Regions from separate parts of the Aeromonas sp. CU5 genome, predicted to be linked through region 2. Evidence: predicted binding sites of a transcription regulator. Region 2 holds the regulator's gene; the other holds the start of a gene.

Region 1 (11,625 bases), 280 kb from region 2:
TGGCTTGATGGTGACGCTCATCTCGCGCCCTTGCGCCTCGGCTTGCCAGGCTTCGGACTGCTCTGCGGTACGTGAGGTAAAGGTGAGACGGGAGACCGAGCTGATGGAGGCGAGGGCCTCACCACGAAAACCGAGGCTGTTGATCCCTTCCAGATCGTCCAGCGTAGCAACCTTGGAGGTCGCGTGACGCGACAGCGCCAGCACCAGCTCCTCTTTGGCAACACCACAGCCGTTGTCCCGGATACGGATCAGCTTGGCGCCCCCCTTGTCGATGTCGATCTCGACCCGGTCGGCACCTGCGTCCAGGCTGTTTTCCACCAGCTCTTTCACCACCGAAGAGGGCCGTTCCACCACCTCTCCGGCTGCAATCTGGTTAGCCAGGATCGGGGGTAATATACGGATCGGCATCACTTACTCCTGAATTTCAATCTTGCAAATAGAGAGCCGCTCCACCACCTCTCCACCAACCGGAATCTGGTTGGCCAGGATCGGGGGTAATATACGGATCGGCATCACTTACTCCTGAATTTCAATCTTGCAAATAGAGAGCCGCTCCACCACCTCTCCACCAACCGGAATCTGGTTGGCCAGAATGGGTGGCAAAATACGGATCAGCATTACTTACTCCTGAATTTCCATCTTGCGGATGATGTCGCCAACACGGGGAGCCGCATCGCCAGCTCCCGCGCGTTAGTTTTGCGGAATGTAGAGCACCTGACCTACCTGAATATCCCGCGACTTGAGTTTGTTGATCTCCACCAGTCGCGCCTGACTCACCCCATGTTTCTCGGCCAGGCGGGAGAGGCTCTCGCCCCGCGCGACCACATGACGGATCATCTGCGGCTGATTATTGCTCTGGGCGCGAGTTGCCTGAGCCGGTTGCCCGGAACGGGGAATATAAAGCACCTGACCAATCTGGACATCACGGCTCTTGAGATTGTTAATCTCCACCAAGCGCGCCTGACTCACCCCGTTCTTTTCAGCCAACCGAGAGAGGCTTTCACCTCGGGTGACCACGTGCCGGGTCATGCCGGATTTGTCATTGGCGCCAACAGAGCTGACCGGGGCGCTCGGTGATGCGGTTGCAGCCGAATAGGGTTTGATCACCCCAGCACCAGAGCCACTGCTGACACTGCTGACCGGAGCTCCGCCGTCGCGCACGGTCGTCGCTGGCATCTTGTTGGTCACCACCGGCTGCGATTGCACCTGTTGTGGCCTGCTCACCGGTTGCTTGGTGACGACTGACCGGCTAACGGCGGCTGGCTGGCTGGCCTGCCCCTTGCCGGTCAACATGGCCCCCTTGGTCGGGTGGGCACGGTAGTAGTTGCGGATCCCCTCGAAAATGGCGCGGGCCAGCTGGTCCTGATAACTGGTGTTAGCCAGCAGCTTCTCTTCCGCATGGTTGGAGATAAATCCGGTCTCCACCAGCACAGAGGGAATATCAGGCGCCTTGAGCACCGCCAGACTGGCGTGTTCAGGCTCTTTTTTGTGCAACTTGGCGACCTTGCCCATGGAACGCAGGATCTGGCGACTCACGTCGTAACCCTCGGCACGGGACTTGTCCATAGAAAGATCAAGGAAGGTTTGCGCCAGATAGGGGTTGGGGTCGGATTCAGCCAACACCTTACCCACCCCGCCCAGCAGTTCGCCCTGCTTCTCTTGCTTTTCCAGCCAGCTGCCCATCTCGCGGTTGGCGCGGTTGGTCGACAAGACCCAGACCGAGGCACCACGCGGGGTCGAGTTGTGGAAGCTGTCCGCATGCACCGACACCAGCAGATCCGCCTTGGCTTTGCGGGCAATCTCGGAGCGCTTGTTGAGATCGACGAAGTAGTCGCCACGGCGGGTCAGCACCGCCCGCATGCCCGGCTCGCGATCGATCAGCGCAGCCAGCTTCTGGGAGACGGCCATGGTGACCCGTTTCTCGTAGGTGCGGCGCGGCCCGATGGAGCCGGGGTCCTCTCCGCCATGACCCGGGTCAATGGCAATCACCACACCGCGGTGCTTGCCACTCACCGGCACCGGTTGCGCAGCGGCAGCGGATCGCTTCTCTTCATAAGGCAGGTCAATCACCAGACGGTGCCCATAGGGCCCGGCTGGCGCCAGCGGAAACACCACCGGCTTGATGGTGGAGCTGAGATCCAGCACCAGACGCAAGCCCCCTTTCTCCAGCGGGGTGCTCTGGCGTATCTTGCGCACCAGCTCACTGTTGTTCTCGACCCGGGCCAGATTGGCGGCGTTGCTCGCCCCTTTCAGGTCGATTACCAGCCGATCCGGGCCGTTCAGGGTGAAATAGTTGAAATTGGGGGCACTGCTCATGTCGAGCACCACCCGGGTGTTATCCGGTGATGGCCAGATTCGTACGCTCTTGAGCTGATTCGCCCAAGAGGGTAACGCCATCAAAGAGAGAGCAAAAACAAGGATCAAGCGCACGTAGATGACAACCGTTCCAGAATGGCTTCGCCAATAGCAGTGCGGGCCTCTATCAGCACCTCACGCTGCTCGCCTACATAGGTGAGGGTAATTTCAAGGTCGGGAGCCGGTAGCCAACCCTCGCCCTTCTCGGACCACTCCACCAGACAAAGGGTGTTGGCGGCAAAATAGTCCCGAATGCCCATGAACTCCAGCTCTTCCGGATCAGCCAGGCGATAGAGATCGAAATGGTAGACCTGCCAGCCATCGAGCTCGTAGGGCTCGACCAGGGTGTAAGTCGGGCTTTTTACCTTACCCGGATGGCCAAGGCCCTGCACCCAACCCCGGGTCAGAGTGGTTTTACCTGCGCCCAGCGTGCCATGTAGAAATACTGTGGTCGCCTGCTGGCAAGCTTGTGCCAGACGGCCACCTAGAGCCACTGTTGCTGCCTCATCCGGCAGTGTCATCATCAACTGTTTTGCCATGTTCTTCTTGTTAACTTGTTATGGTGTCGGGATTAACCAGTTTGCGGATCAGCGGCAGCAGATCTGACGCCAGCATGCCCCGCTCGCCGTCGGTGGCGGCCAAGTCGGCAGCCTCGCCGTGGATCACGGCGCCCAGCCAGCTTGCCATGGTGGCAGACCAGCCCTGAGCCAAAAGGGCGGCGATTATACCAGATAACAGATCGCCCATGCCGCCACTTGCCATGCCCGGATTGCCTTCACAACAGAGGGCGACCCGCTCGCCGTCAAAAATAAGCGTCCCCGCCCCTTTTAACAGCACCACACCGCCATAGCGCCGCTGCAACGCCTGCACGGCGGCAAACCGGTCGATTTCAATGTCGGCAATGGAGCATCCCAGCAGCCGCGCCGCTTCGCCGGGATGGGGCGTGAGCACCCAATTATCCTGATGGCGGGGAGATTGCGCCAGCCAATTCAATCCATCGGCGTCCAAAACCAGTGGCAGCCGATCGGTGAGATAGCGGGCGATTTGCCCCCTTCCCCACTCATCCTGACCGAGGCCGGGGCCGATGACCCGCACCGACGCCCACCCCTCGTCATCTGCGGTGGTGAGGCTCATCAGCTCGGGTTGATAGAGGCTGACCGGCGGGTGCTCCGGATGCTGACACACCCGCACCAGCCCGGCCCCCGCCCGCAGGCAGGCGCGGGCCGCCAGCACTATGGCCCCCTGCATGCCACGATTGCCTCCCACCAGCAGCACCTTGCCATAACAGCCCTTATGGGAAGCGCGCTGGCGCGGGGTCAGCTGCGTGCTCAGGAGCGGATAATCGATACGCCAGGCGGCGGGCAACATAGCGCCATCCGGCGTGACGCCAAGGGGGTCACAGTCGAGCTGGCCGACGCAATCCACTCCGTCGCCGGTGAGCATCCCCTGCTTGATACCGATAAAGGTGAGGGTGCGAGCAGCCTGCACCACGGCCCCCATGGCGCGGCCGGTATCGCCGTTGAGGCCGGAGGGGAGATCCACCGCCAGCACGGGCGCAGCCAAGCCATTGATTGTTGCGACGATCTTTGTCAGTAGCGGTGAGAGGGGGGTGTTGACGCCGGTGCCAAGCAGGGCATCGACCACCAGATCCGGGGCTGGCAGCTGCATCTCGTCAAACTGCTCTGCCAGCCAGACCCGGCCACCGGCCGCCAGCCACTCATCGGCGGCCCGTCTGGCATCCCCCTTCAGCTGATCAGCAGCTCTGGCGGCAATCACCACCACCTCGATGCCAATCTGGCGGGCAAGGCGGGCCAGCACATAGCCATCACCGCCGTTATTACCGGGGCCGACGAAGATCCACCAGCAGCGGCTGTCGGGCCAATGCAGGGTGGCATAAGTACGCAGCGCGGCACCGGCTCGCTCCATCAGGGCATAGAGGGGTTGCCCCTCGCGCGCGGCCCAGTTGCGCTCCAGTACGCGGATCTGTTCAGTCTGCCACAGCCCCTGTGGTAAACTGCCCCCCTCTTTTATGCCCAACGCGCCCCTGATGATCTCTACCATGACGGCTCCCGCCTCTTATCAACCGACCCACGCCAGCAAACGCCGGCCAGGCCAAGCCGCATGAGCGCACCTGACTTCCACCAGCTGGCCCACGATATCAAGCTCTGGGCACGGGAGCTAGGATTTGACCAGGCAGGCATCACCGACACCGATCTGCGCAGCGAAGAGCCGAGATTGCAGGCGTGGCTAGATGCGGGCTACCACGGCAGCATGGATTACATGGCGCGCCACGGCATGATGCGGGCGCGCCCCCACGAGCTGCTGCCGGGCACGGTGCGGGTGTTGTCGGTGCGGATGAACTACCTGCCGTTCGAGGCGGGCTTCGCCGCTACCCTGCGCGACCCGACCCTCGGCTACATCAGCCGCTATGCCCTCGGTCGCGACTACCACAAGGTGCTGCGCAACCGGCTTAAACAGCTGGGTGATCGCATCGAAGCGCGCTGCACCGAGCTGTTTCAAGGCACTGCTGACACCCTGGGTGAATGGCGCCCCTTCGTTGACTCCGCCCCCATCCTGGAGCGACCGCTGGCAGCCAAGGCCGGACTTGGCTGGGTTGGCAAACACTCACTGCTGCTCAACGAATCGGCCGGCTCCTTCTTCTTTCTCGGTGAGCTGTTGCTCAACCTGCCGCTACCGCTCGACCAGCCGGTGGAGAAGGCGCAATGCGGCAAGTGCGTCGCCTGCATCAACATCTGCCCGACCGGCGCCATTGTCGCCCCCTATGTGGTGGATGGCCGTCGCTGCATCTCCTATCTCACCATCGAGAACGACGGCCCTATTCCGGAAGAGTTCAGGCCATTAATGGGCAACCGCATCTACGGCTGCGACGATTGCCAGCTTATCTGCCCCTGGAATCGCTACGCCGATGCCAGCCCGGAGCCCGACTTCAGCCCGCGCCAAAGCCTGCACCGCCCGCCCCTGCTGGCGCTGTGGCGCTGGAACGAGAGTGATTTTCTCAAACAGACCGAAGGGAGCCCGATCCGCCGCATCGGCTATCAACGCTGGCGCCGCAATCTGGCAGTTGCCCTCGGCAATGGCCCGGCGACTCCCGAGGTCATCGCCGCCCTGCAACAGGGGTTGACCACCGCCGAGCCCATGGTGGCCGAACATATCGAATGGGCGCTGGCAACCCTTGCCCGGCGTCAGGATGAAGAGAACAAGAAAACCCGTTTGCTGATCCGTTGCATCGAAAAAGGTCTGCCGGATCACGCATAAGTGATCTGCCCCTTGCCGGATTGCTGCACTTTTTTCATGCTCTGCCGACCCGCAGTGACCAGAACACCGTAATTAGTACCAGCTGGTCGGCACACAACAAGGACAACACAGATGCATATGTTGGGAGTGGATATTGGAGGCTCAGGGATCAAGGGCTGTCTGGTCGATACCAAAACCGGCGAATTGATTGGCGAGCGCCATCGCATTGCCACACCGCAACCGGCCACCCCGGCCGCCATCGCCCATACCCTCAAGGCGCTGGTCGAACACTTCGACTGGAAAGGACCGGTGGGCTGCGGCTTTCCCGCCACCATCCACAACGGGGTTGCCAAGAGTGCCGCCAACATCGACAAGAGCTGGATCGAAACCGATGCCGAGCATCTGTTTGCCGATGTCACCGGCAAGCCCTGCTATGTGCTGAACGATGCCGATGCGGCGGGTCTGGCCGAAATGCGCTTTGGCGCCGGCAAGGATCGCAAGGGGGTCATCATCCTCATCACGGTCGGCACCGGTATCGGCACCGCCATCTTCGTCAATGGCCATTTGCTGCCCAACACCGAGCTGGGCCATCTGATGCTGGAAGGAATGGTCGCCGAGCACTACTGCTCCGATGCGGCGCGCAAACGGGAAGACCTCTCCTGGAACCGCTGGGGCAAGCGTTTCAACAAGTATCTGGCGCGCCTCGAGTTTCTCTTCTCCCCCGACCTCTTCATTCTGGGGGGCGGCAGCGCAGCCAAGCTGGATAAGTTTGTCGATCGCATCGAGACCCGGGCGCCGCTTATTCCGGCGGCCAGCCTCAATCAGGCGGGCATTATCGGGGCCGCCCTCTACGCGGCCGAGCAGCAGGGCTGACCGACACTCACTGCAAATCAGCAGATATCACATGGAAAGGGCCTGGCACTGCTGCCGGGCCCTTTTGTTTGGCGGCCATCTTGTGTGTTGGACCGCCATCAGGCGTTACATATCATCCAATCGATGCACCCCATGTACCAATCGGGTCAGGCGGGTCTGCTCCAGCCCGGCCAGATTGTCGAGTAGCGTGGTGGTGGCCGGTGTCGGGCACTCCCGGGCCAGATGGCCCAGCTCACCCACCAACTGCTCTTCCCAGCGGCACACCTGAGTGACGATATCCTGAGTCTGGGCCGAGGCCGGTATCTCGAAGCGGGTGATGGCAGGCAGCATATCCTCGCTGAAACTCTGGTTCAGCCAGGTATCCCTGACCGCCTCTCCCAGCTGAGCGGCATATTGGTGCAGATGGGCGCTGGCCGCATCCTCGCGACCTTGCAGATAGACCAGCAACATCCGGCTGCGTTCGCTGTCCACCTGGCTGGCCATTCGCCCGTAACAGAGCCCAAGCTGGTGATGAACCTGCTCAAGATAGTGCAGCAACTCTTTGATCTGTTGGAATCTCATCGCCCTGCCCTCCATGTTTGTCGACACCGCTAGTATAAAAAACAACCACCAGCAACCCAATCCCTAACCGCGCCCCCCTTGCGCTGCATCAAGGTTGACGACGACAAAAGGGCAGGCAGGTGATCCGGTCACGAATAGGGAACGATTTGTGCTGCTATTTGTGCAAATATTTGTGCAACTATGGTGGAGCGTCAGGCTCGACACCTGACGTGAGTGAAATCGGGCTGACACACTAATAAAACCAGCGTTTACCCGCCATAACCCATCTTTAATTCGGATATATGCCGCGCAGGCGAAACAGGATCTGGATGCGCAACCTATCCACCCTGCTCGTTATCCACCAGACAGAAATCCTTATCACTTTTTTAGACGTCTAGACGTAAAAACATGCGTTGACACGGCCATCCAGACATCTTAGCATCATCCTCCATGATGGCAGAGTAACCCAGTGGAACCTCTGCCCAATTTACCCGCCTGTAGCGCCCTGTGCTGTAAGGCTGTGAGCACGGAATAATCCATGATTAAGTTGAACGGTCTCAACAAAGTCTACGGTACCGGCAGTGACGCCGTGCACGCCCTGCGTGACGTGAGTCTGCATGTACCCCAAGGCAAAATATTCGGGGTGATCGGTGCCTCTGGTGCCGGTAAAAGTACCCTCATTCGCTGTGTCAACCTCTTGGAGCGCCCGACAGAGGGACACGTCATCGTCGCGGGCCAGGATCTGGTCGCCCTGAGCGAGCGGGATTTGACCCAGGCCCGCCGCCAGATCGGGATGATTTTCCAGCACTTCAACCTGCTCGCCTCCCGCACCGTATTTGCCAACATCGCCTTTCCGCTGGAGTTGGCTGGCTGGAGTAAAGAACAGATAAAAAGCCGGGTCGAAGAGCTGCTAGCACTGGTCGGGCTGGAAGCCCGTGCCCATGCCTATCCGTCCGAGCTTTCTGGTGGCCAGAAGCAGCGTGTCGCTATCGCCCGGGCACTGGCACCGGCCCCCAAGGTGCTGCTCTGTGACGAGGCCACCTCGGCCCTCGACCCGCAGACCACCCGCTCGATCCTGACCCTGCTCAAGGAGATCAACGTCAAGCTGGGGCTCACCATACTGCTGATCACCCACGAAATGGATGTGGTGAAGGGGATCTGTGACGAAGTGGCCATCATCAGTGACGGCCGCCTGATCGAGCAGGGCGAAGTGGCCTGGTTCTTCAGCAATGCCAAGACCCAGCTGGCCCGTGATTTCATCCACTCCACCATCCATCTGGAGGTACCGCAGGAGTATCAGGATCGGATGAGTAGCGAGCGGGTGCCCGGCAGCTATCCGCTGGTGAAGCTCGGCTTTACCGGCAGCACGGTCGATACGCCGCTGATTTCCGAGGCGAGCCGCCGTTTCAACATCGACATCAGTATTTTAAGCGCGGATATCGAGTACGCCGGTGGCGTTAAATTCGGTTTTCTGCTGGCAGAGCTGTTCGGGGATGAAGCCCAGTGCTCGGCAACCCAGCAGTTCCTGACTGACAACCATATTCAGCTGGAGGTAATGGGTTATGTCCGAAGCCATGATTAATCTGCTCATTATCGAGCTGGGCAACACCTTGCTGATGGTCGCAGGCTCCGCCCTGTTTGGCTGCCTGCTTGGCCTGCCACTCGGCGTGGCGCTGCATGTGACCAAGGGGGGCCAGATCCTGGCCAACCCGCTGCTCAACCGCAGCCTCGGCATGGTGGTCAACGTGGGCCGCTCGGTGCCCTTTATCATCCTGCTGGTGGCGATCATCCCTCTCACCCGCTTGATTGTCGGCACCAGTATCGGCACTATCGCCGCTATCGTGCCGCTCACTATTGGCGCAGTGCCCTTTATCGCCCGACTGGTAGAAGGGGCCCTGATGGAGGTGCCGGACGGCCTGCTGGAAGCGGCCAAGGCGATGGGCGCCAAGCCGTTGCAAATCATCACCAAGGTGCTGCTGCCTGAAGCCCTGCCCGGCATCATCAACAGCGTCACCATCACCCTCGTTACGCTGGTGAACTACTCGGCCATGGCCGGGGCCATCGGTGGCGGCGGTCTGGGAGATGTGGGTATTCGTTATGGTTATCAGCGTTTTGACCCCACCGTCATGCTGGTGACCGTGGTTATCCTGGTAGTACTGGTTCAACTCATCCAGAGCGCAGGTGAGCGCCTGGTTCACAAATATGATCATCGTTAATCGTCGATTTCTGACAGGAGGTTTTATGAAATTTGGCATCAAATCCGTTGCGGCAGCGTTGCTGGCTGGCTTGGTTCTGACCGGTTGCGGTCAAAAAGAAGAGAGCAAGGTTCTGAAAGTGGGTGCCATTGCGGGCCCCGAGACCGAGCTGGTTGAAATGGCTGCCAAGGTAGCAAAAGAGAAATACGGTCTGACCGTCGAGATCGTCAACTTCTCCGACTACGTCACCCCGAACGTGGCACTGAACGATGGCAGCATCGACGTCAACGCCTTCCAGCACAAACCTTATCTGGATGCGCAAGTACGTGATCGCGACTTCAAGCTGATACCGGTCGGCAACACCTTCGTCTACCCGATTGCCGGTTACTCCAAGAAGCTCAAGTCACTGAGCGAGCTGAAGGACGGCGCCCAGATCGCAGTACCGAACGATCCGACCAATCTGGGTCGCTCGCTGATCCTGCTGGCCAAACAGGGCCTGATCACCCTGAAGGATGGCGCCGGTCTGGAAGCGACTGTGCTGGATATCGCCAGCAACCCGCGCAACTTCAAGATTGTCGAGTTGGAAGCAGCCCAGCTGCCCCGTTCACTGGAAGATGTGGATCTCTCCATCATCAACAACACTTTTGCCGGTCAGATTGGTCTGACCCCCACCGAAAACGGCCTGTTTGTTGAAGATAAAGAGTCCCCCTACGTCAACCTGATCGTGGCACGCGACAACAACAAGGATGACGAGAAGGTCAAGCAGTTCGTTCAGGCCTATCAGACCGACGAGGTCTACAAAAAGGGTGTCGAGTTGTTCAAAGGCGGCCTGGTGAAAGGTTGGTAATTGCTCACTTGGCAAAAAAGGCCACGCAATGCGTGGCCTTTTTTATTGACGCCGTTATCATATCGTTGAGCACGGCAACACGAACAGACTCATCACATGAAAAAATGGTATCTGGCCTACTGCAAGCCAAAAGAAGAGGCCCGCGCCCGCGCCCACCTCGATGCCCAGGGCATCGAATCCTATTACCCTATGGTAGAGATTGAAAAGCTGCGCCGGGGCAAGCGAGTACCTGTACGGGAACCCATGTTTCCCAACTATCTGTTTATCTTTGTCGATCTAAACGAAGTCACCCCGATCACCCTGAAATCGACCCGCGGTATCAGCCGGATCATCCACTTTGGCAGTGAATGGACCCCGATCAACAGCAAGCTGGTCTATCAGCTGATGAGTCGTGATGACAGCGACGAGGCAAGAGCATGCTACGCCAACCTGCCCATCACGGGTGACAAGGTATTGATTGAAGAGGGGCCGCTGGCTGGCTTCGAAGCCATCTATATGGAACCGGATGGGGAAAAACGGGCGATTTTGCTGGTCACCCTGCTCAATAGGGAGACCACCAGCAGCTTCGATAACCACGCCTTCAGACGGCTCGATTAAGGTAAATGGCGGGATGATCCCGCCATTTCACGCGTGAAGATCGAAGCGGGCGATCACTGCCGTCAGCTTGCCGGTATTCCCAGCCAGTCTGGCCACTATCTCCTCCCCCTGCTGACTGCGTTGGCAGGATTGACGGCTGAGCCCGGCGATATGGTCCACGGTGCCAGCCACCTCCGCGGCAACCCGGGATTGTTGCTCGCTAGCCACAGTGATCGCCTCCAGCTGACCCGATAGCGACTGCACCAGCTGGTGCATGGCGCTCAGGGTGTCGGTCACCAGTCCCACCGCATCTCGCCCCTGTTCAACCAATCGAGTCCCCCCACTCACCGTGATCACCGTCTGGCGAGTCTGCTGGGAGATGGCCGCAATGGTCTGGCTGATCTCGGCGGTCGATTGATGGGTACGGGTCGCCAGCTGGCGCACCTCATCGGCCACCACCGCAAAACCGCGCCCCTGCTCACCGGCTCGCGCCGCCTCGATCGCCGCATTGAGTGCCAGCAGATTGGTCTGCTCAGCAATGGTGGCGATCACCTCGGTGATCTGCCCCACCTGCTCACTTTGCTGCTCCAGCAACCCCATGGCTTCGTTGGCCTGCCCAATCATGTCGGCAATCTGCTGCATGGTGTCGGTCATGCGCTCCAGGGTGATCTGCCCTTGCCGGGTCTGCTGCTGCACCTGATGAGCGCTATCAGCCGCGCTGGCAATGTTATCCACCACATCACGGGCACGCATCGACATCTGATCGATGGCAACCGCCACCGCATCGACCTGCTGATCTTGTGCCGTCAAGTCACTCACGATGGCACCTGTGGTGCAGCCCACATCGTGGCACGCGGTCTCAACCTGTCCCACGGCTCCTTGCAGTTCCCCTACCAGATGACGCAACTGGGCAGACATCCGATTGATGGATCCGGTCAACACACCCAGCTCATCCTGCCCCGTGATTGGCAGGGGCTCGGCCGC
Region 2 (11,625 bases):
GTTGCCGAGCTGTTGTTGGGAGGATTCCTTAATTTCAAGAGAATTCAGCAGGTTGGATAACCCTGCTTGAATGTCGCAGGCGACAAAAAACTTAATCTCGATCTCGATTTGCATAGTCATTCCGGGCTGGCAGGTAACTTTGAGGGGCGGGATTCGGGTCGCGAGGATATAATGCCGCGAGGCGACTAGATTAATTCGCGGTTTAATTGAGTGCGCAGTTCGGTTACCATGCGCGCCTCATAAAATCGTATCGAGTGTTTTTTCACCGACACAGGTTTGACCATGCCAGTAAATACTATTTTGGGGCTTTTTGCCAAGTCCCCCATCAAGCCGTTGCAGAAGCATATCGTCAAGGTTCACCAGTGCTCCCAGCAGTTGGTCCCTTTCTTTGACGCCGTTGCGGAAGACCGTTGGGATGATGCCGAGAAGATCCGGCAGCAGATTGCCCAGTTGGAAAAAGAGGCGGATATCCTCAAGCGTGAAATCCGTCTGAAACTGCCTCGCGGCCTGTTCCTGCCGGTCGCGCGTACCGACCTGCTGGAGCTGTTGACCCAGCAAGACAAGATTGCCAACCGTGCCAAGGATATCTCCGGCCGCATGCTTGGTCGTCGCATGGAGTTCCCTGCTGAAATGCGGGTTGATTTCATGGCCTATCTCAAACGTTGTATTGATGCGACCGCTCAGGCCGAGAAAGCGATCGGGGAGCTCGACGAGCTGCTCGAGACCGGCTTCAAGGGACGGGAAGTGGAAATGGTTGCCGAGATGATCCACCAACTGGATCTGATCGAGGACGATACAGACACCATGCAGATCGGACTGCGCCAACAGCTGCAAGCGGTTGAGCACAATTACAATCCGATTGATGTGATGTTCCTCTACAAGATCCTCGAATGGGTAGGTGACCTGGCAGATCAGGCCGAGCGTGTAGGCGCCCGTCTGGAACTGATGCTGGCTCGTTCGTAATCGACTGACTGGGTAAACACTATTAATGGACATTATCGCGAATTACGGCACCACTCTGGTGCTCGTGGCGGCCTTGTTCGGCTTTTTGATGGCCTGGGGCATTGGTGCAAACGACGTTGCCAATGCCATGGGCACATCGGTCGGCACCAAATCCCTGACTATCCGTCAGGCCATCATCATTGCCATGATCTTCGAGTTTGCCGGTGCTTATCTGGCGGGCGGTGAAGTGACCGCAACCATCCGTAATGGCATCATTGATACCAATGCATTTGCCGATACACCGGACCTGCTGGTACTCGGCATGATCGCCTCGCTGCTGGCTGCCGGCGCCTGGTTGATCCTGGCCTCCTACTTCGGCTGGCCGGTCTCTACCACTCACTCCATCATCGGTGCCATCGTCGGTTTTGCGGTGGTGAGCATTGGTCCGGAAGCGGTGCAGTGGAGCAAGTTTGGCGGCATCGTCGGCTCCTGGATCATCACTCCGGCTATCTCCGGTGTGATCGCCTACTTCATGTTTATCAGCGTGCAGAAGCTTATCTTCAACACCGATGATCCGCTGGCTAACGCCAAGCGCTATGTGCCGTTTTACATGTTCCTGACGGCGCTGGTGATCTGTCTGGTGACCATCAAGAAAGGGCTGACCCACGTTGGTCTGCACTTGAGTGATGGCGAGGGCATTCTGCTCTCTGTGGCTATCTCTATTGCGTTGGCGATTGCCGGTTTCTTCTATATCCGCGGTCAGAAGTACAACCCGCAGGATGACAGCAAGATGCACTTCGCCAACGTGGAGAAGGTATTCGGTATCCTGATGGTGATCACCGCTTGTGCCATGGCGTTTGCCCACGGCTCCAACGATGTGGCCAACGCCATTGGCCCGCTCTCTGCAGTGGCTTCTATCGTGGCCTCCGGCGGTGAAATTTCCAGTCAGGCGTCTATCGCCTGGTGGATCCTGCCGCTTGGCGGTATCGGTATCGTGATCGGTCTGGCGACCATGGGCGAGAAGGTGATGGCGACGGTCGGTACCGGCATCACCCACCTGACCCCGAGCCGTGGCTTTGCCGCCCAGCTGGCGACCGCCGCGACTGTGGTGATTGCTTCTGGTACCGGTCTGCCCATCTCCACCACCCAGACCCTGGTCGGTGCTGTGATGGGTGTCGGTCTGGCGCGCGGGATTGCGGCGTTGAATCTGGGGGTGCTGCGCAATATCGTTGTCTCCTGGATCATCACCCTGCCTGCCGGTGCCATTCTGGCCATTGCTATCTTCTACGTGCTGCAGGCCTGCTTCTCATAATCGAAGCGGCATTCAGCAAAAAGCCCGAGTCATCGACTCGGGCTTTTTTATTGTGCGCGGGAGCTGAGCTGCTCCCTTTGCATTATCTGCCTTAGAGGCTGGCGCAGATCTGCCAGAGATCGTACTGGATTGCCGCGGCGGTCACTTCCCGACCCGCCCCCGGCCCTTGAATCACCAGCGGGTTGCTGCGGTAGCTGTCGCTCTCGATGGCAAAGATGTTGTCGCACGGCAGCAGGTTGGCAAACGGGTGGTGCGGTTCCAGCGTCTCCAGTCCAACCCGTGCCTTGCCGTTACGCTCGAAGCGGGCTACGTAACGCAGCGCCTTGCCAAGGCGCTTGGCTCCCTCAAAGGCAGTCTGAATCGGACCGTCCAGCTCCTTGAGCCGATCCATGAATTGATCCGCACTGACTTTGCGCAGGGTGACGGGCACCAGATTTTCCAGTGTGATATCGGCAGAATCGAGCTCAAAGCCAGCCTCCCGCGCCAGGATCAACAACTTGCGTCGCACATCCTGGCCGGAGAGATCTTCGCGGGGATCCGGCTCGGTCAAACCGTGCTGCCACGCTTCGTCCACCAGCTCGGAGAAGGGACGAGTGCCGTCATACTGCTGGAACAGCCAGGAGAGGGTGCCGGAGAAGATGCCGGAGACCCCCTGAATACGGTCGCCGCTTTGACGCAGCATCTGGATGCTGGACTGGATCGGCAGCCCGGCTCCCACGGTGGCGTTATAGCGCCACTGCACCTGATGGTCACTGCAGGTCTGTTTGATGCGCTGGTAGAACTCGCTGTCGGCGGCACCGGCAAACTTGTTGGCTGCGATGATGTGGATACCGAGTTGGGCAAAATCCGGGTAGTAGCGACTCACGGTTTCGCTGGCAGTCATGTCCAGCGCGATCAGCGTATCGAAGCTGTGCTGCTCCAGTTGGGAGAGCAACTCCGGCCAGATCAGGGGTTTGCCATCGACACTGTTTTGTACCTTGCGGGGATCCAGCCCCTCTTCATCCAGCAGGCCACCTTCCGAGCTGAATACCCCGTAGAGGGTGAGCGCCAGATTGAGTTCATGTTCGAGCCGGGCTTTTTCGCGGCTATAGAGGGTGAGCCAGTGGCCGCCGATATTGCCTTTGCCGAACACCACCAGACCGACCCGGGTCGGGCGGCTGAACAGGGCACTGTGCAGGGCGATCAGCAGCGGCTCCAGTACCACCTGACGCAGCACGGCCACCAGGCTCAGGCCATCTCTGGCCACCTGGACGAACTCCAGCGGCTGATCCGCCAGCAGCTGATAGAAGCGATGGCACTGCTCGGCGTTGTCGGTGACTCCGGCCCCTACCAGCGCCACCAGACTGAATCCCTCTTTCTGGATCAGGCCAGTGAAGCTGCCCTGCAGCTGGAAGTCCCGCAGGATCTCGAAGGCACCCTGTGCGACCTCAAGGGTGTAGGCCAGACGCAGTACCCGCCGATCCGGCTGGCGCTGCAGGGTGAGCGGGTTGAGGCGGTGGCGGGCAAGATGGGCCTCGATGGTGGCGACTGTCTGCTCAAAGTTGGCCTGCGGCAGCACTTTGAGCTCAATCAGGGCGATCTGATCCACCGAGGAGACGATGCGGGCACCACCGGAGCGCGGCGCGCGGCGCAGAATATGGGTACAGCCCTCATCCGGGTTGTAGCTGCAACGCAGGGTGAGGCGCTGGCGGCTGTCGGCGACCGGCTGCAGGGTGCGAGAGTGCAGTACTGAGGATCCAAGGCGGGCCAGCTCGTTGGCCTCGGCCAGGCTGAGGCGTTCCAGCAGGCGTGCCTCTTTGACCCGGCGCGGGTCGGCGCTGTAGACGCCAGCCACGTCGCTCCAGATGGTGGTCGATTCACCGTCCGCCAGCAGCGCCAGCAGGCTGGCGCTGTAGTCGGAGCCGTTGCGGCCGAGTAGCAGGGAGCGCCCCTCCATGTCGGCAGCGATAAAGCCGGTCACCACGATGCGACCGGCATGTTCCGCCAGTCGCGCCTTGAGCAGTTCGCTGGAGAGGGCGGTATCCACCTTGACCAAGGCGCCATCCTCGGCGCGCAGGAAGCTGCGGGCATCGAGCCAGGCAGCTTTGTCACCGCGACTGGTGAGCAGGGCCGCCAGCAGGCGCGCCGACCACACCTCGCCAAAGGCGAGCAGACCGTTGCGGGCGAAGCGATCAAACTGCCCCTCCAGGGTTTTGGCGATCTGTTGCACGTCGCTGGCGAGCTGAGCGCTGAGGTCGCACTGCAACTCCCCTTCCAGCAGGCCATCGATCAGACTCTGTTGATAGGCTTGCAGGGCCGAGATGGATTCACCGGCGGCTTCGTCACCGGTATCAGCCAGCTCCCCCAGCTGGATCAGCCGGTTGGTGGTCTTGCCCGCGGCGGAGACCACGATCAGCTCGTCACCTCCGGTCTGTTGTTCAATGATGCTGGCAACCCGACGATAGCAGACCGGGTCCGCCAGACTGCTGCCACCAAATTTGTGGACGTGACGTCGCTTCAATCCTGCTTCTGCTGCCACCGCGATCTCTCCTTGTTGCTGCTGTTCCATTACTTCGCTACCTGTTCTGCCTGCTGCGCCTGTTCAAAAGCCTGAGCCAGATCGGCCACCAGGTCTTCACCGTGTTCAATACCGACCGACAAGCGCAGCAGCTGGGCGCTGATGCCAGCTGCCTGCTGTGCCGCCGGGGTCATGGCCCTGTGGGTCATGCTGGCCGGATGGGCCACCAGACTCTCCACCCCGCCGAGAGATTCGGCCACCGAGAAGAGGGTGAGGGCCGCGAGGAAGGCGCGAATGCCCGCCTCGCTGCAATCGAGTTCAAAACTTAACATGGCGCCGAAGCCGGACTGTTGACGGCGCGCAATATCGTGGCCGGGATGGCTCGGCAGGCTGGGGTGATAGATGCGTTTCACCAGCGGCTGCTGTTGCAGGAAGGCGAGGATGCGATCGGTGTTCTCCTGATGGCTGCGCAATCTGGGGGCCAGGGTGCGCAGACCGCGCAGGGTGAGGTAGGAGTCGAACGCCCCGGAGGTGAGCCCCAGACAGTTGGCCCACCATACCAGCGACTCGGCCAGTGCCGCCTCTTTGGCAATCGCGACCCCGCCCACTACGTCGGAGTGGCCGTTGATGTATTTGGTGGTGGAGTGCACCACCACATCGGCACCGAGTGCCAGGGGTTGTTGCAGCAGGGGGGAGAGGAAGGTGTTGTCCACCACCACCTGGGCACCCACCTCGTGGGCGGCACTGGCGATGGCGCGGATATCCACCACCCGCAGCAACGGGTTGGAAGGGGTCTCGACCCATACCAGTGCAGGCTTTTGCGCCAGTGCGGCGGCCAGTGCGGCCTCATCCCCCTGATCGACAAACTGCACCCGGTAGTGGCCCTTGGCCGCCAGATACTCGAACAGGCGCCAGGTGCCGCCGTAGCAGTCGTGGGGGGCGATCAGCAGGTCTCCCGCCTTGAGCAGGGCGGTAGTGACCAGATGGATGGCGCCCATGCCGGTGCCGGTGACCACGGCACCGGCACCCCCTTCCAGCGCCGCCAGCGCGTCCGCCAGATTGCTGCGGGTCGGATTGCCGGATCGGGCATAATCGTATTGACGGGGCTCGCCAAAGTCGGCAAAGGTGTAGTTGCTGGAGAGGTAGATGGGGGGCACCACGGCACCGTGTTGCGTGTCAGTCTCAATCCCGGTGCGAACCGCCAGGGTGGCCTTATGACTCATGTCGCTCTCCTTGGCGTTGTGACTTGGCGATTGATCCGGCTCGATTTCCGATGCAGCCTAGCGTCAGGGTGGCCTTGTGAGTCATGTCACTCTCTCCTTGAACTGTCTCTGGGCGATGGCTGCTTTGCCTGCGCCACGGCGATCCTGCCATTGCTGGCCTATGGTGAACCACCTTACGCCAGCACAAAAAAGCCGTCAACACTTCCAGACGTCTAAATGGCTTTGCTGTTGGATTGCCATTAATTTCCTTAAGGGTTAAAATCCGCGCTCACGGCTAAATGAGAACAGGTGAGTCATGGGAACAGAGTGGAACGGCGACTACGTCAGCCCTTATGCGGAACACGGTAAGAAGAGCGAACAGGTCAAGAAGATTACCGTCTCGATCCCGCTCAAGGTGTTGAAAGTGCTGACCGATGAGCGCACCCGTCGTCAGGTGAACAACCTGCGTCATGCGACCAACAGCGAGCTGCTCTGTGAAGCCTTCCTGCACGCTTTCACCGGCCAGCCGCTCCCTTGCGACGAAGACTTGCGCAAGGATCATCCGGACAGTGTCCCCGCCGAAGCGCGCGCCATCATGGAAGCGCTGGGCAAAGAGATCGAAGATTTCGATCAAGAGTAAGCGATTTGCAATGCACAAGAGGCGACCCCCGGGTCGCCTCTTGTCGTTTCTACGGCCCCGTTTACGGGGCTGTGGTTATTTCAGCAGGCTGAAGATCAGCGCCGATACTGCCAGCGAACCGGTCAGCAGGATAAAGCCGTTAGTCCAGCCGTGACGGAAGCGGGCCAGCGCCTCCACCTTGTAGATCGCTATCACCGGCATGATGAACAGGATCATGGCGATGACCGGGCCGGAGAGGGTCTCCATCAGCCCCAGAATGCCCGGGTTGATCACGGCGGCGCCCCAGATGGCGAAGAACATCAGGGCGATGCCCAGCTTGTCCGCCTTGGCCAGCGGCAGGCCGGTGGGCTTGGCGATCAGACTCTTCAGGCTTTCGCGGGCACCGAGGAAGTGGCCGAGGAAGGAGGAGCTAATGGCGATAAAGGCGATAAGCGGCCCCAGGGTCACGATCACTGGGTTGTCGGTGATGTTGGCGAGATAGGAGAGCACAGAGACGTTCTGGGCCTTGGCTTCGGCCAGCTGGGCTGGCGAGAGGCTCAGCACGCAGGAGAAGACGAAGAACAGCACGAAGCCTACCAGCATCACTGTAGTGTTGCGCAGGATCTGGCCGCTCTTGGCTTCGGCCTGCTCGCCATATTCACGGCGCTGCACGTTGGCAAAGCCGGAGATGGCGGCGGCGTGGCTGAAGGCGAACACGGTCACCGGCAGCGCCAGCCAGACGGTGTTGAGGAAGCTGACACCTTCAAACGCGGTCATTTCCGGCCACTGCCACTGGGGAATGAGGTAGCAGGAGAGCGCCGCCAGAATGGCCGCCAGCGGATAGACCATAAAGGCGAAGGCGCGCAGCATCGCTTTCTCCCCCGCCAGCATCACGGCGATCATGGCGAACACCAGCACACCGGAGAGCATCACCCGATCCGGGGTTGCCATGCCGAGCTGGTTGACCATGAAGCTCTCCACCGTGTTGGTCAGCCCGACCCCGTAGATGAGCAGGATCGGGAAGATGGAGAGGAAGTAGAGCGCCGAGATGAGGCGACCGGCCATCTTGCCGAAATGCTCTTCCGCCACTTCGGTGAAGTCGGCGTGGGGGCGCGAAGAGGAGAGCACGAAGCGCGCCAGCCCGCGGTGGGCGAGGAAGGTCATGGGGCCCGCCAGTACCGCGACGATCGCGAGGGGCCAGATCCCGCCCAGACCCAGATTGATGGGCAGGAACAGGATGCCCGCGCCAACCGCGGTGCCAAACAGACTGATGACCCAGTGGGTGTCGTGACGGCGCCAGCGGGTGATGCTGGCAGTGGTGGAGCAGGAACCGGATAGCTCCTTGGTAGCCTCTACAGATAAACTCATTACTAATTCACTTTTTGTTAGTGTTTTAATCTGAGTTTATTGTGGTTTATCGGGATTTAATTCTCAAAAAGCTGGGCTGAAACATATCACTGCCATTACTGGCTTTAGCCAGTGAGATTGGGAATGGAATCTGGATCCCGGAATGCAACAAAACTGACATCGTTCTATTTTGTGAAATATAAAACCAAAATTTCATTCCTACTCATTTTTTTATTTTGGCCAATGGCGTATTTTCAGGATTACATGAAAAATCGCACCATTTCTCACCGCCTGATTGTGATGTTTCACTGTCATTTCGCTGTTTTGCCAGCGTATCACGCTGTTCAAGGCGGCCTTAGCCAGCGGATCACACCGACCATCACCCTGGGCTACTCCCCTGAAAAATCAGGCGGCCATCGGGCCGCCTGATTGTCTGGTGTGGTGACGTCGTCCTCTACCTAGTGGGCCAGAATGCTGCCCCAGGCGAGATCCGGATCCCCCATCACGATAAAGTCCGGGTTCTCCAGCGACTCGGTCTCGTTGTAGCTAAGTGGCTGCAACGCCAGGCTGAGGATGCGGCCACCGGCCGCCTCGACGATGCATTGGGCGGCGGCGGTGTCCCACTCGCCGGTGGGGCCGAGCCGCACGTAGCAATCGGCAGCCCCTTCCGCCACCAGACAGGATTTGAGGGAGCTGGAGCCGAGCGGGATCAGCTCGTAGTTGATGGCCGGGTTGAGGCGGCGGGTGAGGTTCTCCAGCTTCTGGCGGCGGCTGATGGCCACCACCAGCGAGTCGGGCTGGTCATGCTCATGGTGCATGGCGCTGATGGGCAACACCTCGCCATTCACCTCCTTGAAGGCGCCGTAGCCGCGCACCGCCCAGTAGAGCACGTTTGACTCGGGGGCGTAGATAACCCCGAGCACCGGCACGTTGTCCCGCACCAGGGCGATCAGGGTGGCGAAGTCGCCGCTGCCCGCGATAAATTCGCCGGTGCCATCAAGGGGATCCACCAGCCAGTACTGCCGCCAGTTGGCGCGCTGACTGAAGGGCACATCTGCCGCCTCTTCGGTCAGCACCGGCACATGGGGGGGGAGCGCCGACAGCGCCTGTTTGAGGTAGGCATCGGCAGCAAGATCGGCACTGGTGACCGGGGTCGCATCCTCCTTCAGCTGACGCTCGAACTGACCGCCGTGATAGATGTCGTGAAGGATCCTTCCGGCTTCGCGGGCAATCTCCTTGACCCCCGGCACCCAGGCCAACAACTCCTGCATCTCGTTATCCTCTGTCTGTTAACTGCCCGTCTGCGGGCTACTCTGCCTGCTCTGCCAGCCACTTCTGGGCCAAGAGCAGGGCACTGATGCTGCGCGACTCGGTGAAGTCGGGTCGTGCCAGCAATTCGTCGATCCGGTTGAGGGGCCAGGGGATCACCTCGAGAGGCTCCGGCTCGTCGCCGATCCGCTGCTCGGGGAAGAGGTCCCGCGCCAGCAGGATATCCATCCGGCTGGAGAAGTAACCGGGCGCCAGCGACACCTGCTTGAGCAGGGTCAGGCGGTTGGTGCCAAAGCCTGCCTCCTCCATCAGCTCCCGGTTGCCCGCCTCGAAGGCATCTTCGCCCGGGTCGATCAGCCCCTTGGGAAAGCCCAGCTCGTAGGAGTGGGTGCCCGCGGCATATTCGCGCACCAGTAGCAGGGTGTGGGCATCGAACAGCGGCACCACCATGACGGCGCCCCGGTTGCCGCCGCGCATCCGCTCGTAAACCCGCTCTTCGCCGTTGGAGAATTTGAGGTGCAGGGACTCCACCTTGAACAGTCGGCTCTCGGCTACTATTTCGGCCTTGAGGATCTCCGGTTTGCACTTGGGGTGATCCAGTTGGTCGGCAGAGATTTGCTCGGGTTTGCTCTTGTGGGGGTCGCTCATCGGACGCTGGCTGCTCGTTAAAAAATAGTGCTTCAAGAGTAAACGACTCTCACACCGAACACCACGGGCCAGGGAGGGCAAAGGGGGAGGAAAAATCCGCTATACTGCCGCTCCATTTCTTCCGCGACACCGAGATCAAGAGACCCGATGCCACACTCCCGCTCCACTACCTTGCCCTGGCACCAGATAGATACCGTCTTGCTCGATATGGATGGCACCCTGATCGATCTGCATTTTGACAACCACCTCTGGCAGCAGCTGGTGCCGGAGCGTTACGCCGAGCGGCTCGGCTTGCCGCTGGATGAGGCCAAAACGCAGATCGAGGTGCACTATCAGGCGGTCAACGGCACCCTCAACTGGTACTGCGTGGATTACTGGAGCGAGACCCTGGGGCTCGATATTCGCGCCCTCAAGCAGGAGCTGCTTGCGAAGATCCAGTGGCGCCCCCACGCCATCCCCTTTCTTGCCGAGCTGCGCGCCGCGGGCAAGCAACTGGTGCTCTTTACCAATGCCCACCCCGCCAGCCTGTCGGTGAAGGATGCGCAGCTTGGCCTTGCCGACCATCTGGATCTGATGGTGAGCACCCACGAGCTGGGCTGGTCGAAAGAGAGCCAGCTCTGCTGGCAGGCACTGGCGGAGCGACTGGCGTTCGATCCGGCCCGCACCCTGTTTGTGGATGACAGCGAGCGGATCCTGCGAGCCGCCGCCGACTATGGCATCGGCTATCAGCTGGCGATCCAGAATCCGGATAGCTGCAAGCCCGAGCAGAGCATCACCGCTTTCCCGGCGATCCGCGACTATGCCGAGTTGCTGCCGCTGGTAATCTGAATCAGTTCAAACAAGAGAGGGCTGCATTATGCAGCCCTCTCTGTATATGAAATCTGGCGGTGGAACATCACAGCTCCCGGAACGGGCGCCGTTTCTCTTCCTCGATGACGATCGCCTCCAGATTGGCGACCCGCTCCTGCAGCTCCCTGATCACCAGATCCTGCTTGCCGAGGCGGTCGGTGATGCGGGCATCCCCCAGCTGGTAGCGAGCCCGTTTGCCGAGATATCCGAACAATACGCTGATAAAAACGATCAGGACTATGCCTGTCCACATGGTCATGTCACGACTCCTTGTCGTTATCAATATGGTCGTCATAAACGGCGACAACGCTGATGGATCAGCTCTGTTTTCTCATAGTCGCCAATTGGCCGCAATGGGGCCCGTTTCGCCTTTGTGATGCAGTTGGCTATTGCTGCCAGAGGGGGCGGCCAAGCCACCACCTTGTTACCCGGGGGGCTATTGCTGCCAGAGCGGGCGGCCAAGCCAGAGCGCCCACAGGGTGAGGTGCAGCAGCACGATAAACCAGAACACCAGCCGGTAGCTGCGTTTCTGGGTCTTGTGGCGCAGCCACTGGCGGGCCACCAGTGCCCCTGGCCAGCCGCCGCACAGCTCCAGCAGATGCAGGCGGGATTCGGGAATGCGCCATTCGCCGCGCACCGCTTGCCGCTTGTCCCAGGCGTAAGCGGCCACCGTGAGCAGACTCATGGTCAGCAGTATCCCCAGCGGCCACCACTGCTGGCCGTTGAGGCCGAGCCAGAGGGCGGCGCCCAGTGGCAGCAGTGCCCGCGCCATCACTGGGCCAGCTCCCAGCAGCGCTCCTCATCCTGCTTGAGGGTGCGGATCACCTTGGCCGGATTGCCCACCGCCACCGAGTCGGCCGGGATGTCGCGGGTGACCACGGCGCCCGCGCCAATGATGGATCGCGGCCCTATGGTGACGCCGGGGCAGATGATGGCGCCG

The links. The regulator MetJ, encoded in region 2, represses methionine synthesis genes. The targets are predictions, from matches to a motif close to AGANNTCTAGANNTCT.
Region 1: metN (methionine ABC transporter ATP-binding protein MetN) is a predicted target of MetJ. The motif match lies at 7,412-7,427, and genes of this name have one in related genera.

What each region holds. Positions count from the first base shown of each region.
Region 1 is NZ_CP023817.1:4,559,801-4,571,425, reverse strand. It holds gene mutL (DNA mismatch repair endonuclease MutL) at 1-408, opposite strand, end outside; gene CK911_RS20755 (N-acetylmuramoyl-L-alanine amidase) at 691-2,430, opposite strand; gene tsaE (tRNA (adenosine(37)-N6)-threonylcarbamoyltransferase complex ATPase subunit type 1 TsaE) at 2,421-2,894, opposite strand; gene CK911_RS20745 (NAD(P)H-hydrate dehydratase) at 2,905-4,416, opposite strand; gene queG (tRNA epoxyqueuosine(34) reductase QueG) at 4,477-5,631, shown strand; gene ppgK (polyphosphate--glucose phosphotransferase) at 5,743-6,483, shown strand; gene CK911_RS20730 (hypothetical protein) at 6,589-7,044, opposite strand; gene metN (methionine ABC transporter ATP-binding protein MetN) at 7,562-8,605, shown strand; gene CK911_RS20720 (methionine ABC transporter permease) at 8,586-9,239, shown strand; gene metQ (methionine ABC transporter substrate-binding lipoprotein MetQ) at 9,265-10,065, shown strand; gene rfaH (transcription/translation regulatory transformer protein RfaH) at 10,162-10,662, shown strand; gene CK911_RS20705 (methyl-accepting chemotaxis protein) at 10,690-11,625, opposite strand, start outside.
Region 2 is NZ_CP023817.1:4,277,064-4,288,688, forward strand. It holds gene CK911_RS19390 (inorganic triphosphatase) at 1-114, opposite strand, end outside; gene CK911_RS19395 (TIGR00153 family protein) at 283-963, shown strand; gene CK911_RS19400 (inorganic phosphate transporter) at 989-2,254, shown strand; gene CK911_RS19405 (bifunctional aspartate kinase/homoserine dehydrogenase II) at 2,346-4,802, opposite strand; gene metB (cystathionine gamma-synthase) at 4,802-5,974, opposite strand; gene metJ (met regulon transcriptional regulator MetJ) at 6,270-6,593, shown strand; gene CK911_RS19420 (aromatic amino acid transport family protein) at 6,669-7,940, opposite strand; gene CK911_RS19425 (hypothetical protein) at 8,064-8,348, shown strand; gene cysQ (3'(2'),5'-bisphosphate nucleotidase CysQ) at 8,378-9,190, opposite strand; gene nudE (ADP compounds hydrolase NudE) at 9,228-9,836, opposite strand; gene yrfG (GMP/IMP nucleotidase) at 9,984-10,664, shown strand; gene CK911_RS19445 (hypothetical protein) at 10,732-10,944, opposite strand; gene CK911_RS19450 (DUF1294 domain-containing protein) at 11,122-11,460, opposite strand; gene CK911_RS19455 (sugar O-acetyltransferase) at 11,457-11,625, opposite strand, start outside.